Regions from separate parts of the Pseudoduganella sp. RAF19 genome, predicted to be linked through region 2. Evidence: predicted binding sites of a transcription regulator. Region 2 holds the regulator's gene; the other holds the start of a gene.

Region 1 (4,788 bases), 160 kb from region 2:
CTTGCTGAAGGTGTCGGAAGCCTTGAACACCTGTTTGTCCGGAGTCGGCATGAACTCCGGATTTTCCGGCGCCAGGCGGGCCAGGTCTTCAGCGCGGCGCACCACTTTTTCCAGCGACTTGTCGTCGAATTCGTTGATGACGGCCGTGCCCTGCTTCTTGCCGAAGGCGACCTGCACCTGCAGCTGGGTGTTTTCCACCAGGCCGGCAGTCGATACGGCGTTGCGCGCGTAGCGGATATTGCCGGTGCGGGAACCGTTGATGGTCACCGTGCATTCGTCCGCCTTGGAGAAGGACATCACCTTGTCCGCAATGCGCTTGGTCTCTTCCTGATTCAGAATCTTCATCGTTTATGTCCTTTGCGCTCAGCCGATCTTGCGGGCAGTGTTGATCACGTTGATGCCGTTGAAGCGCGTGGTGGACGCGCCGTGCGAAACGATACTGATCTGCGAAGGCTGGCCCTTGCCGTCAAAGAAGGAGCCGCCCATGCGCCAATCGCGCTCGTCGCACATGGCCGAGCAGGCATTCCAGAATTCCTGGGTATTGGACTGATACGCCACGTCTTCCAGCATCTGGCCGATCTTGCCGTCCTTGATTTCGTAGAACAGTTGGCCGCCGAACTGGAAGTTGTAGCGCTGCTGGTCGATGGAGAAGGAACCGTCGCCGACGATGTAAATGCCCTTCTTCACGTCTTTCACCAGCTCGTCCGGCGTGAGCTTCTTCTTGCCCGGCTGCAGCGACACGTTCGGCATGCGCTGGAACTGCACGCTGCTCCACGAATCCGCATACGAGCAGCCATGCGATTCCTTCTCGCCGATGATGTGAGCCTGGTCGCGGGTCGCCTGGTAGTTGACCAGGATGCCGTCCTTGATGATGTCCCAGCGCTTGCACTTGACGCCTTCGTCGTCGTAGCCGACGGCGCCCAGCGAACCCGGCGTGGTCTTGTCGGCCACGATGTTGACCAGGTCGGAGCCGTACTTGAATTTCTTGGTCTGCCACTTGTCCAGCGTCGCGAAGCTGGTACCGGCGTAGTTGGCCTCGTAGCCCAGCACGCGGTCCAGTTCCGTCGGGTGGCCGACGGATTCGTGGATGGTCAGCCACAGGTGTTCCGGCGACAGCACCATATCGTACTTGCCCGGTTCGACCGACTTGGCGGTCAGCTTTTCCTTGGCTTGCTTGCCTGCTGCACGGGCGTCTTCGATCAGGTCATAGGAACCGCGGTACAGCGTGGTCACGCCGCCGGCGGCCTTGAACTTGTCTTCCTTGCGCGCGTCCAGGTACTCGTAGCCCATGCCGACCGGCGTGGACAGGCCGGAGCGGCTGCGGAATTTGCCGGTGGTCTTGTCCACGGCGGTAGCGAAGAACGGCATCCACAGACGGTGCAGGTCCTGGTCGATGTAGGAACCGTCGGTCGATGCGAAGTACTTCTGCTGGTTCACCTGGAACAGCAGCGACTGGATGAAGGACGCGCCGCCTTCCATCGCGGCCTTGTTGCCGGCGATGAGCAGGTCCGCCTTTTCCTTGATCGGCACGGTGCGCCAGTCCTTCTTGAACGGCGTTGCCCAGGACACTTCGCCCACGCCCGGCGTTGGCGCCAGCTGCACGGCTTCGGTCTGCAGCTTGGAGTTGGCCTTGGCGATGGCGACGGCCTGACGCGCGGCGCCTGCCACGCCGTCCGGAGTCATGTCGCTGGTGGCGGCGAAGCCATAAGCGCCGTTGGCGATGACGCGCACACCCACACCTGCCGATTCCGTGTTGGTCACGTTCTCGATGTTCAGGTCACGGGTGGTGATGAATTGATTCAGGTAGCGGCCGATGCGCACGTCGCAATAGGTGGCGCCGGCTTGCGTGGCCGCGCCCATGGCGGTATCGGCCAGCATCTTCTTGAACTTCACTTCCACGGGCTTAATCAGCTCGTCGGCCGCGATGGCGCGTCCGTAAGGCATCAGCATGGCGGCAATCGCGCCACCGCTCATGTTGAGGAATGCACGTCGTTCCATAGTCTCTCCAGGGTTTTTGTTAGGTTCCTGACAGGCTTGCAGGAGTCACATCCTACGCAATTTTTGTGCCATTGTGTGGGTCTGTCTTACGGTTGCAACCACGGGGCCTCGCCTCGCTTATGCTGTCCGGCCAGTGTCCGCTGAGTGTCCGGCCTTGTCCGCATGCTGTCCGCGCGGACACTGGACAGTCCACCAATCTTGCATCATTATTATTTGAGCGAGGCGACCCACGGCGGCGTCGCCCGCCCTCAAGGAGACAAACGCATGAAACGATTCGTTCTCGCCGGCCTGCTGGCCTGCGGCTTCGTGGCCCATTCCGGTGCAGCCCTGGCCGACGATGCACTAAAAGCGGCCGTCGCCAGCCCGGTGCGCACACCCGCCAATATGCAGCGCGATGTGTACCGCCATCCGTATGAAACCCTGAACTTCTTCGGCATCAAGCCGAATATGACGGTGGTTGAGCTGTCGCCGGGCGGCGGCTGGTACACCGAGATCCTCGGTCCTTATCTGCATGACCAGGGCAAGCTGATTGCCGCCGGTTCGACGCCGGATTCGGCCAACGAGAATGTTCGCCGCGGTGCAGCACGATTCCAGGAGTTCCTGAACAAGCATCCGGACGCGCTGGGCAAGGTGCAAATGAGCGCCTTCGAACCGGGCAAGGGCATCTACAAATTCGGCCCTAAAGACAGCGCGGACATGGTGCTCACCTTCCGCAATATCCACAACTGGATCGAGACTGGCGACGACAATATGCAAAAGCTGTTCGCTTCTGTGTACGACGTGCTGAAACCGGGCGGCGTATTCGGCGTGGAAGAACACCGCCGTCCTTCAGCGATGGCGCAGGATGCAAAGGCCGACAGCGGCTATGTGCATGAAGCCTATGTGATCAAGATGGCCGAACGCGCCGGCTTCAAACTGGCCGGCAAGTCCGAGGTCAATGCCAACCCGAAAGACAACGCGGACCACGAAGGCGGCGTATGGGCACTGCCTCCGACCTACACCAATAAAGACAAGGACCGCGCCAAATATGCGGCCATCGGCGAAAGCGACCGCATGACGCTGAAGTTTGTGAAGCCTCAGTAAGTGCGTCTGGTTGCAAGCCTGCTGTTGTGCACCGCCGCCTGCTCTCATGCGGCGGAAATGACAGCAGGTATTCCCGAGCCGGGGCCGCGGCCGCAGTTTAACGAAAGGCCATGTGCCGCACTGCTTTCGTTCAAACCCGAGCCGCAGTCGTCCGGCGACGCGCCGTATGCCGCAACGGTCGAACATTATTTTGAGCAGACTCCGTCCGGCGCGGTACTGTTCAAGGCCATGCGCTCGGAAGCGCTGTGGTGGATACGCTCGGAGCGCGGCGTCACGCTGACCTCCCTGCTGACTGCCATCCACGAAACAAACCACGTCTACGATCTTGCGCTGAGCCGCTGCAATGGCGGCGACAAGACTTATTACTTTGATGGCGCCGTGTGGCGCACCGAGCTGCGCTTCGGCGATACGCCGCCTTATGCGATGGCGGAAAAATGGGTCCCGGCCAGCATGAAGGCCAGTCCGATCGGGCGCTATCAGCACTACTTCAAGCGTATTGGCCCGCAGCGCGGCAACGATATGCCGACGCTGCTGGACGAGTTGAATGCCCACATTACCGGCGCCGAACTGGAACGAAGCCTTATCGGCAGCGATATCTACCAACAGTTCAGCGGCGGGAACACCGTCGATGCGAATATGACGGGGACCGTCGATTTCATGGTCTTTACGCTGGCTTATCTGCGCACCCTGCGCGAAGACTATCCGGCCAGCTGGGCCAAGGTGAAAGCCAGTCCCCTGCTGCTGCAGCATCTGCAGCGCCTGTGGAGCAAAAGCGAAGCGCTGCTGTCTTCGTGGCCTGTCGAGGGCGCCCAGAAATTTCTCGTGAACGTCGCACCGCTTCACGATGCTTATGCCGCCGGATTGCAGACGGAACTTGACCGGCTTGGAATTATTCATGCTGCTGCGCCTGCGCGATAAGGTTTGCCTGCTGCTGGCGGCGTTCCTCGCGTCAGCCGCGCTGGCACAGCCGCCGGTGCAACTGGTGCTGCCTGCCATGGCGCCAGGGTCGGAGGAGCACACGGCCTACTTCCCGCTGCTGCTGCGGCTCGTGATGGAAAAGACGGAGCCGCATGACGGGCCTTTCATCATCAGCTATTACGCCTACGACCTCACCAGTCCACGCAAGCTGCTGGAGCTGCAACGCAATGGCGTCATCAATGTGATGTGGGATGGAACGAATGCCCAGCGTGAGCACGACCTGCTGCCGGTCCGGATTTCGCTGCTGCGCGAGTTGAACGATTACCGCCCTTTCCTGATCCGGCGCGAGGACGAGGTGCGCTTCCGCAGTGTGCGTACGCTGGCCGATCTGCGCCGCCTGCGCGCCGGCGCGGGCTTCAACTGGCCTTCAGTGGATATACTGCGGCATAACGGATTGACGGTGGAGACGGCCGTCAGCTACACATCGCTGTTTCCGATGCTGAAGGCAAGGCGTTTCGATTATTTCCCGCGCGGGGCCAACGAGGCGTGGGTGGAGGAGAAGGCGCACGAGCAGGAAGGTTTGATGGTGGAGCCTACCCTGTTCCTGCATTACCGCGTACCGTTTTATTTCTTCGTCAGCCGGGACAATCCGGCGCTGGCGGACCGCATCGAACGGGGCCTGAAGATGGCCATGGCGGACGGCAGCTTCGACAAACTGCTGAACAGCTATCCCGCGTATCGCCGCGGACTTGCTGAAATCGCGGCCCACAAGCGGACCGTCATCGAACT
Region 2 (4,788 bases):
AATTCGTGCTGCGCGCTCAGGGCAATTTTGAGCGCATCATGGCGCAATTCATGGTGTAAGGAAGCAGTATGCGCAACCAGAGGACCTCTCACCGTGTCAGGCTTTCGATCGGCATGATGCTGGCGCTGTTCGCAGCCGTCGGCACCTTCTGGCTGCTCGAACTGCTGAACCGCGAAGGCGAGGAAATGCAGGCGGCCGCCAAGCTCACGGAGCCTGACTACATCGTCGAGCGCTTCAGCTTTGTGCGTCTGAGCAAAGAGGGCAAGCCGGCGTATATCGTTTCCGGCGACAAGCTGACCCACCGCCCGATTGACGATTCGTCCGAGATCGACAAGCCCGTCGTGCGCAAGATCACGCCGGACCTGCCGCCAATGGACATTCACGCCAAAACGGCGCGCGTGGACGACAGCAATAGCCGCGTCAAGCTGGCCGGCAATGTGACCGCCGACCGCGCCGGCACCGAGACCGTAAAGAGCTTCAGCATGAAGACTGAAGCGATGACGATTTATCCGGACGAAGACCGGATGGAAACGGACCAGGCGTTCACCGCCACGTCCGGCAACGCCAAGCTGACAGGCACTGGCCTGAAGGTGAATAACGCCACCAGCCAGGCGGAAGTGAACCAGCGCATGCGCCTGGTGTATCCGCCTGCCCCTCAGCGTTGAGCAAGAATTTTCGGAGCATACATGAAAAAGAAACTGAGCAAGTTATTGCTGCTGTCCCTGCTGCCGCTGATGGGCCTGAACCTGGCCCGCGCGGAAAAGGCGGACTCCCTCAAGCCAACGGTGATCGAAGCCAATCAGGGCACCACGGATGAAGTGAAGCAGACCCGCACGCTGATCGGCGACGTGGTGCTGACCCGCGGCACGCTGCTGATGAAGGCAGGCCGCGCGCTGGTGACGGAAGATCCGCAGGGCTATCAGTACGTGACCTTCTGGGCGGCGCCGAACGCGCTGGCCACTTTCCGCCAGAAGCGCGATGGCGCCGGCGACCAGTGGGTCGAAGGCCAGGCCGAGCGCATCGAATACGACCAGAAGTCCGAACTGGTGCGCCTGATTTCCAAGGCCAAGGTCACGCGCCTGGAAGGCGCCAAGACCACCGATGAAGTTGAAGGTCCTTTCATTTCCTACGACAGCCGCAAGGAATTCTTCTCCGTGCAGAACTCCACCACGGGCGAGAGCAAGCAGGGCGGCGGCCGCGTGAAGATGGTGATCCAGCCTTCGCAAGCCAACGCACCAGCGCCTGCAACGCCGGTAACTCCAGCTACCACTCCGGCGGTCAAATGAATATGGCGGAGAACAATTGCAGCAGCACCCTGGTTGTCAAAGGTCTGCAAAAGACCTATGGCAAACGCCAGGTGGTGCATGACGTTTCGCTGCAGGTCGATTGCGGTGAAGTGGTAGGGCTGCTGGGACCAAACGGTGCCGGCAAGACGACGTCGTTCTATATGATCGTGGGACTGGTGGCATCCGACGCTGGCACCATCGATATCGGTGGCATCGATGTATCGAGCCTGCCGATTCACAAGCGCGCCACGCTGGGCCTGTCCTACCTGCCGCAGGAAGCTTCGGTGTTCCGTAAGCTGACCGTGGAAGAGAATATCCGTGCCGTGCTGGAGATCCAGCAGGTGAACGGCAAGCCACTGGCCAAGGAGCAGATCGAAGAGCGCCTGGAAGCGCTGCTGGCCGATCTGCAAATCGAGAAGCTGCGCGAGAATCAGGCGCTGTCGCTGTCCGGTGGTGAGCGCCGCCGTGTTGAGATTGCACGGGCTCTTGCCACTAACCCACGCTTCGTTCTTCTGGACGAACCTTTTGCCGGCGTGGACCCGATTGCCGTGATCGAAATCCAACGGATTGTGCGTTTTCTGAAGGAGCGCAACATCGGCGTCTTAATTACCGACCACAATGTGCGTGAGACGCTCGGCATTTGCGACCGCGCCTACATCATCAACCAGGGTTCGGTACTGGCTTCCGGCCGCCCTGACGACATTATTGCTGACGAATCCGTGCGCCGCGTCTACCTCGGCGAACACTTCCGGATGTAAGAAAGGCCCATGAAACAATCACTGCAACTGCGAACTTCGCAACACCTGGCGCTTACGCCGCAACTGCAACAGTCGATCCGCCTGTTGCAGCTGTCGACGCTTGAGCTGCACCAGGAGTTGGAGCAGCTGCTCAGTGATAACCCATTACTGGAGCGGCTGGACGATCCACTGGACAATTCCGTGCGCCTGCTGGCGGACGGCGCCATCAGCCAGGGCAGCGGCAATGGCGAAGCGCCGCCGCAAGAAAACGGCCAGGCTGCCAGCGAAGGCGGCGAGGGCGCGGAAGCACCTGCGGCCGACGGCGAGAGCTATGAAGGCAACGGCGAGGGCGATGCTGTTGACGACTGGAGCAATTCCTCCAGCAGCAAGTCGCCCGATGATGAAGACGGCCGTCCGCAACTGGAAGCCAGCGGCTGCACGCTGCGCGAGCATTTGCTGGAGCAGATGCGCGTGACCGTGCAGGAACCGCGCGACCGCGCGCTGATGGAAATCATCATCGATGCGCTGGACGAAAACGGCTACCTGGAAGAGCCGTTGGAAGAAATCCATGCGCGTCTGCCGGAAGAGCTGGAAATCGAACTGGAAGAATTGCGTACGTCGCTGGCGCTGCTGCAGACTTTCGATCCCATTGGCGTGGGCGCGCGCAATGCGTCCGAGTGCCTGGCGCTGCAAATCAAGCGCTTGCCGAACATCCCGCTGGTAACGCGCCGCATGGCGCTATGCATCGTCGAGAAGCACCTGGCCTGGTTCGCCCAGCGTGAATTCAACAAGCTGAAAAAAGCCCTCGACTGCGACGACGAAGACCTGCGTGAAGCGCAGGCCGTGATCCGCCAGTGCAATCCGCATCCGGGCGCTGAATTTGCGTCAGACGTGTCAGACTACGTGGTGCCTGACGTGATCGTGAAGAAGGGGCGCAACGGCTGGATCGTCATGCTGAACAATGATGTGATGCCGCGCCTGCGTGTGAATGCGCTGTACGCCAGCCTGCTCAAGCAGGGCAAAGGCGAGAGCCAGATGAGCGCACAGCTGCAGGAAGCCAAGTGGCTGATCAAGAATATGCGCCAGCGTTTCGATACGATTTTGCGCGTTGCACAAGCGATCGTTGAAAGGCAGAAGAACTTTTTCAGTCATGGTGCAGTTGCCATGAGACCCCTTGTGTTGCGTGAAATAGCTGATACACTGGGACTACACGAGAGCACTATTTCTCGGGTAACAACTCAAAAATATATGCTCACCCCGCATGGAATGTTTGAGTTGAAGTACTTTTTTGGCAGCCACGTCGCAACCGAAGCCGGGGGTGAAGCTTCCTCTACTGCGATCCGTGCGCTGATCGTGCAATTGACAGGAGCTGAAGACCCTAAAAATCCTTTATCCGACAGTAAGATTGCGGACATGCTGGGAGAACAGGGCATGGTGATTGCGCGACGTACTGTTGCCAAGTATCGCGAAGCTCTGAAAATTCCTCCCGTTAGCCTCCGCAAGTCTTTGTAGTGCACGGTTCCGCTGCACGCCACCAGCGTGTACGAACTAGTAAGCGACATCATCTTTAGGAGTGTGTATGAATCTCACCATCAGTGGACATCATGTCGAAGTGACCCCAGCGATTCGCGAGTACGTGCAGAACAAGCTGGAGCGGGTTAAGCGCCATTTCGATCAAGTGATTGATATTGCTGTCATCCTGACTGTAGATAACCTCACCGAGAAAGAAAAACGTCAAAAAGCGGAGATCAATCTGCGTATGTCGGGTAAGACTGTGTATGTGGAGAGCCTGTCGCAAGACCTGTATGCCGCCATCGATACGCTGATCGACAAACTGGACCGCCAGGTCATGAAGTACAAGGCCCGCGTCCAGAATCACAACCACGAAGCGATCAAGCATATCCCGGACACTTACGAAGCACCTGTCACCGTCATGTAAAGGAGTGGCGGGACAATCAAACTAAGGGCGCATCTGGCGCCCTTTTTTGCGCCCCGCGCCGCTGGCTGTGGCGCGATAAAATAAACAATATTAATTATTTAGTATCTTGTTCATGAGCGAATACGTCCACACCCAAGTCAGCAACGGCACCGGCTTCATCACCCTCGACCGCCCCAAGGCTCTGAACTCCCTTTCCCTCGACATGGTGCGCGCCATTACTCAGGCGCTGCTGGCCTGGCGCGAGGACGCAGACGTGGCTGCGGTGGTGATCCGCAGCAGCAGCGAGAAAGCGCTGTGCGCGGGTGGCGATATCCGCTTCTTCCACGATGTCGGCCAGAAAACGCCGCAGGGCGACAGCGCGCTGCTGGAAGATTTCTTCACCGAGGAATATGCACTAAATCATTTAATCCATTTCTACCCCAAGCCATACATTTCGCTGATGGACGGCGTGGTGATGGGCGGCGGCATGGGCATCGCGCAGGGCGGGCCGGATTGCGGCGTGCGCATCGTGACCAGCCGCACCAGGATGGCCATGCCGGAAGTGAACATCGGGCTGTTCCCGGACGTGGGCGGCAGCCATTTCCTGTCCCACGCGCCGGGCGCACTGGGCATGTGGCTGGGCCTGACCGGCCTGACCGTCGGCGCCGCCGATGCGCTCTACCTGGGGCTGGCCGATCATTTCGTGCCGGAAGCCGAATGGCGCACCCTGGGCGCGCTGATCGATGCTTCCCACGGTTCGGCTCAGCAGGAGGCCATCGCGGCCTTTGCAGCCCCGTTAAAGACCTTGGCGGGGCAAAGCGAACTGGAAGCTCAGCGTTCGCTCATC

The links. Region 2 encodes sigma-54, which starts transcription at its own class of promoters, with help from an activator protein. Its sites were predicted from a motif close to TGGCANGNAANCTGCTTT; they were not measured.
Region 1: the regulator sigma-54 is predicted to act here: its motif matches at 2,052-2,069, upstream of AB4Z19_RS17125 (TldD/PmbA family protein).

The regions. Positions count from the first base shown of each region.
Region 1 covers NZ_JBFREF010000006.1:58,634-63,421, reverse strand. The annotation lists gene AB4Z19_RS17130 (TldD/PmbA family protein) at 1-345, opposite strand, end outside; gene AB4Z19_RS17125 (TldD/PmbA family protein) at 364-1,998, opposite strand; gene AB4Z19_RS17120 (class I SAM-dependent methyltransferase) at 2,263-3,081, shown strand; gene AB4Z19_RS17115 (hypothetical protein) at 3,139-3,999, shown strand; gene AB4Z19_RS17110 (substrate-binding periplasmic protein) at 3,977-4,788, shown strand, end outside.
Region 2 covers NZ_JBFREF010000006.1:218,000-222,787, forward strand. The annotation lists gene AB4Z19_RS17840 (KdsC family phosphatase) at 1-59, shown strand, start outside; gene lptC (LPS export ABC transporter periplasmic protein LptC) at 69-665, shown strand; gene lptA (lipopolysaccharide transport periplasmic protein LptA) at 687-1,286, shown strand; gene lptB (LPS export ABC transporter ATP-binding protein) at 1,283-2,044, shown strand; gene AB4Z19_RS17860 (RNA polymerase factor sigma-54) at 2,054-3,535, shown strand; gene hpf (ribosome hibernation-promoting factor, HPF/YfiA family) at 3,603-3,962, shown strand; gene AB4Z19_RS17870 (enoyl-CoA hydratase/isomerase family protein) at 4,075-4,788, shown strand, end outside.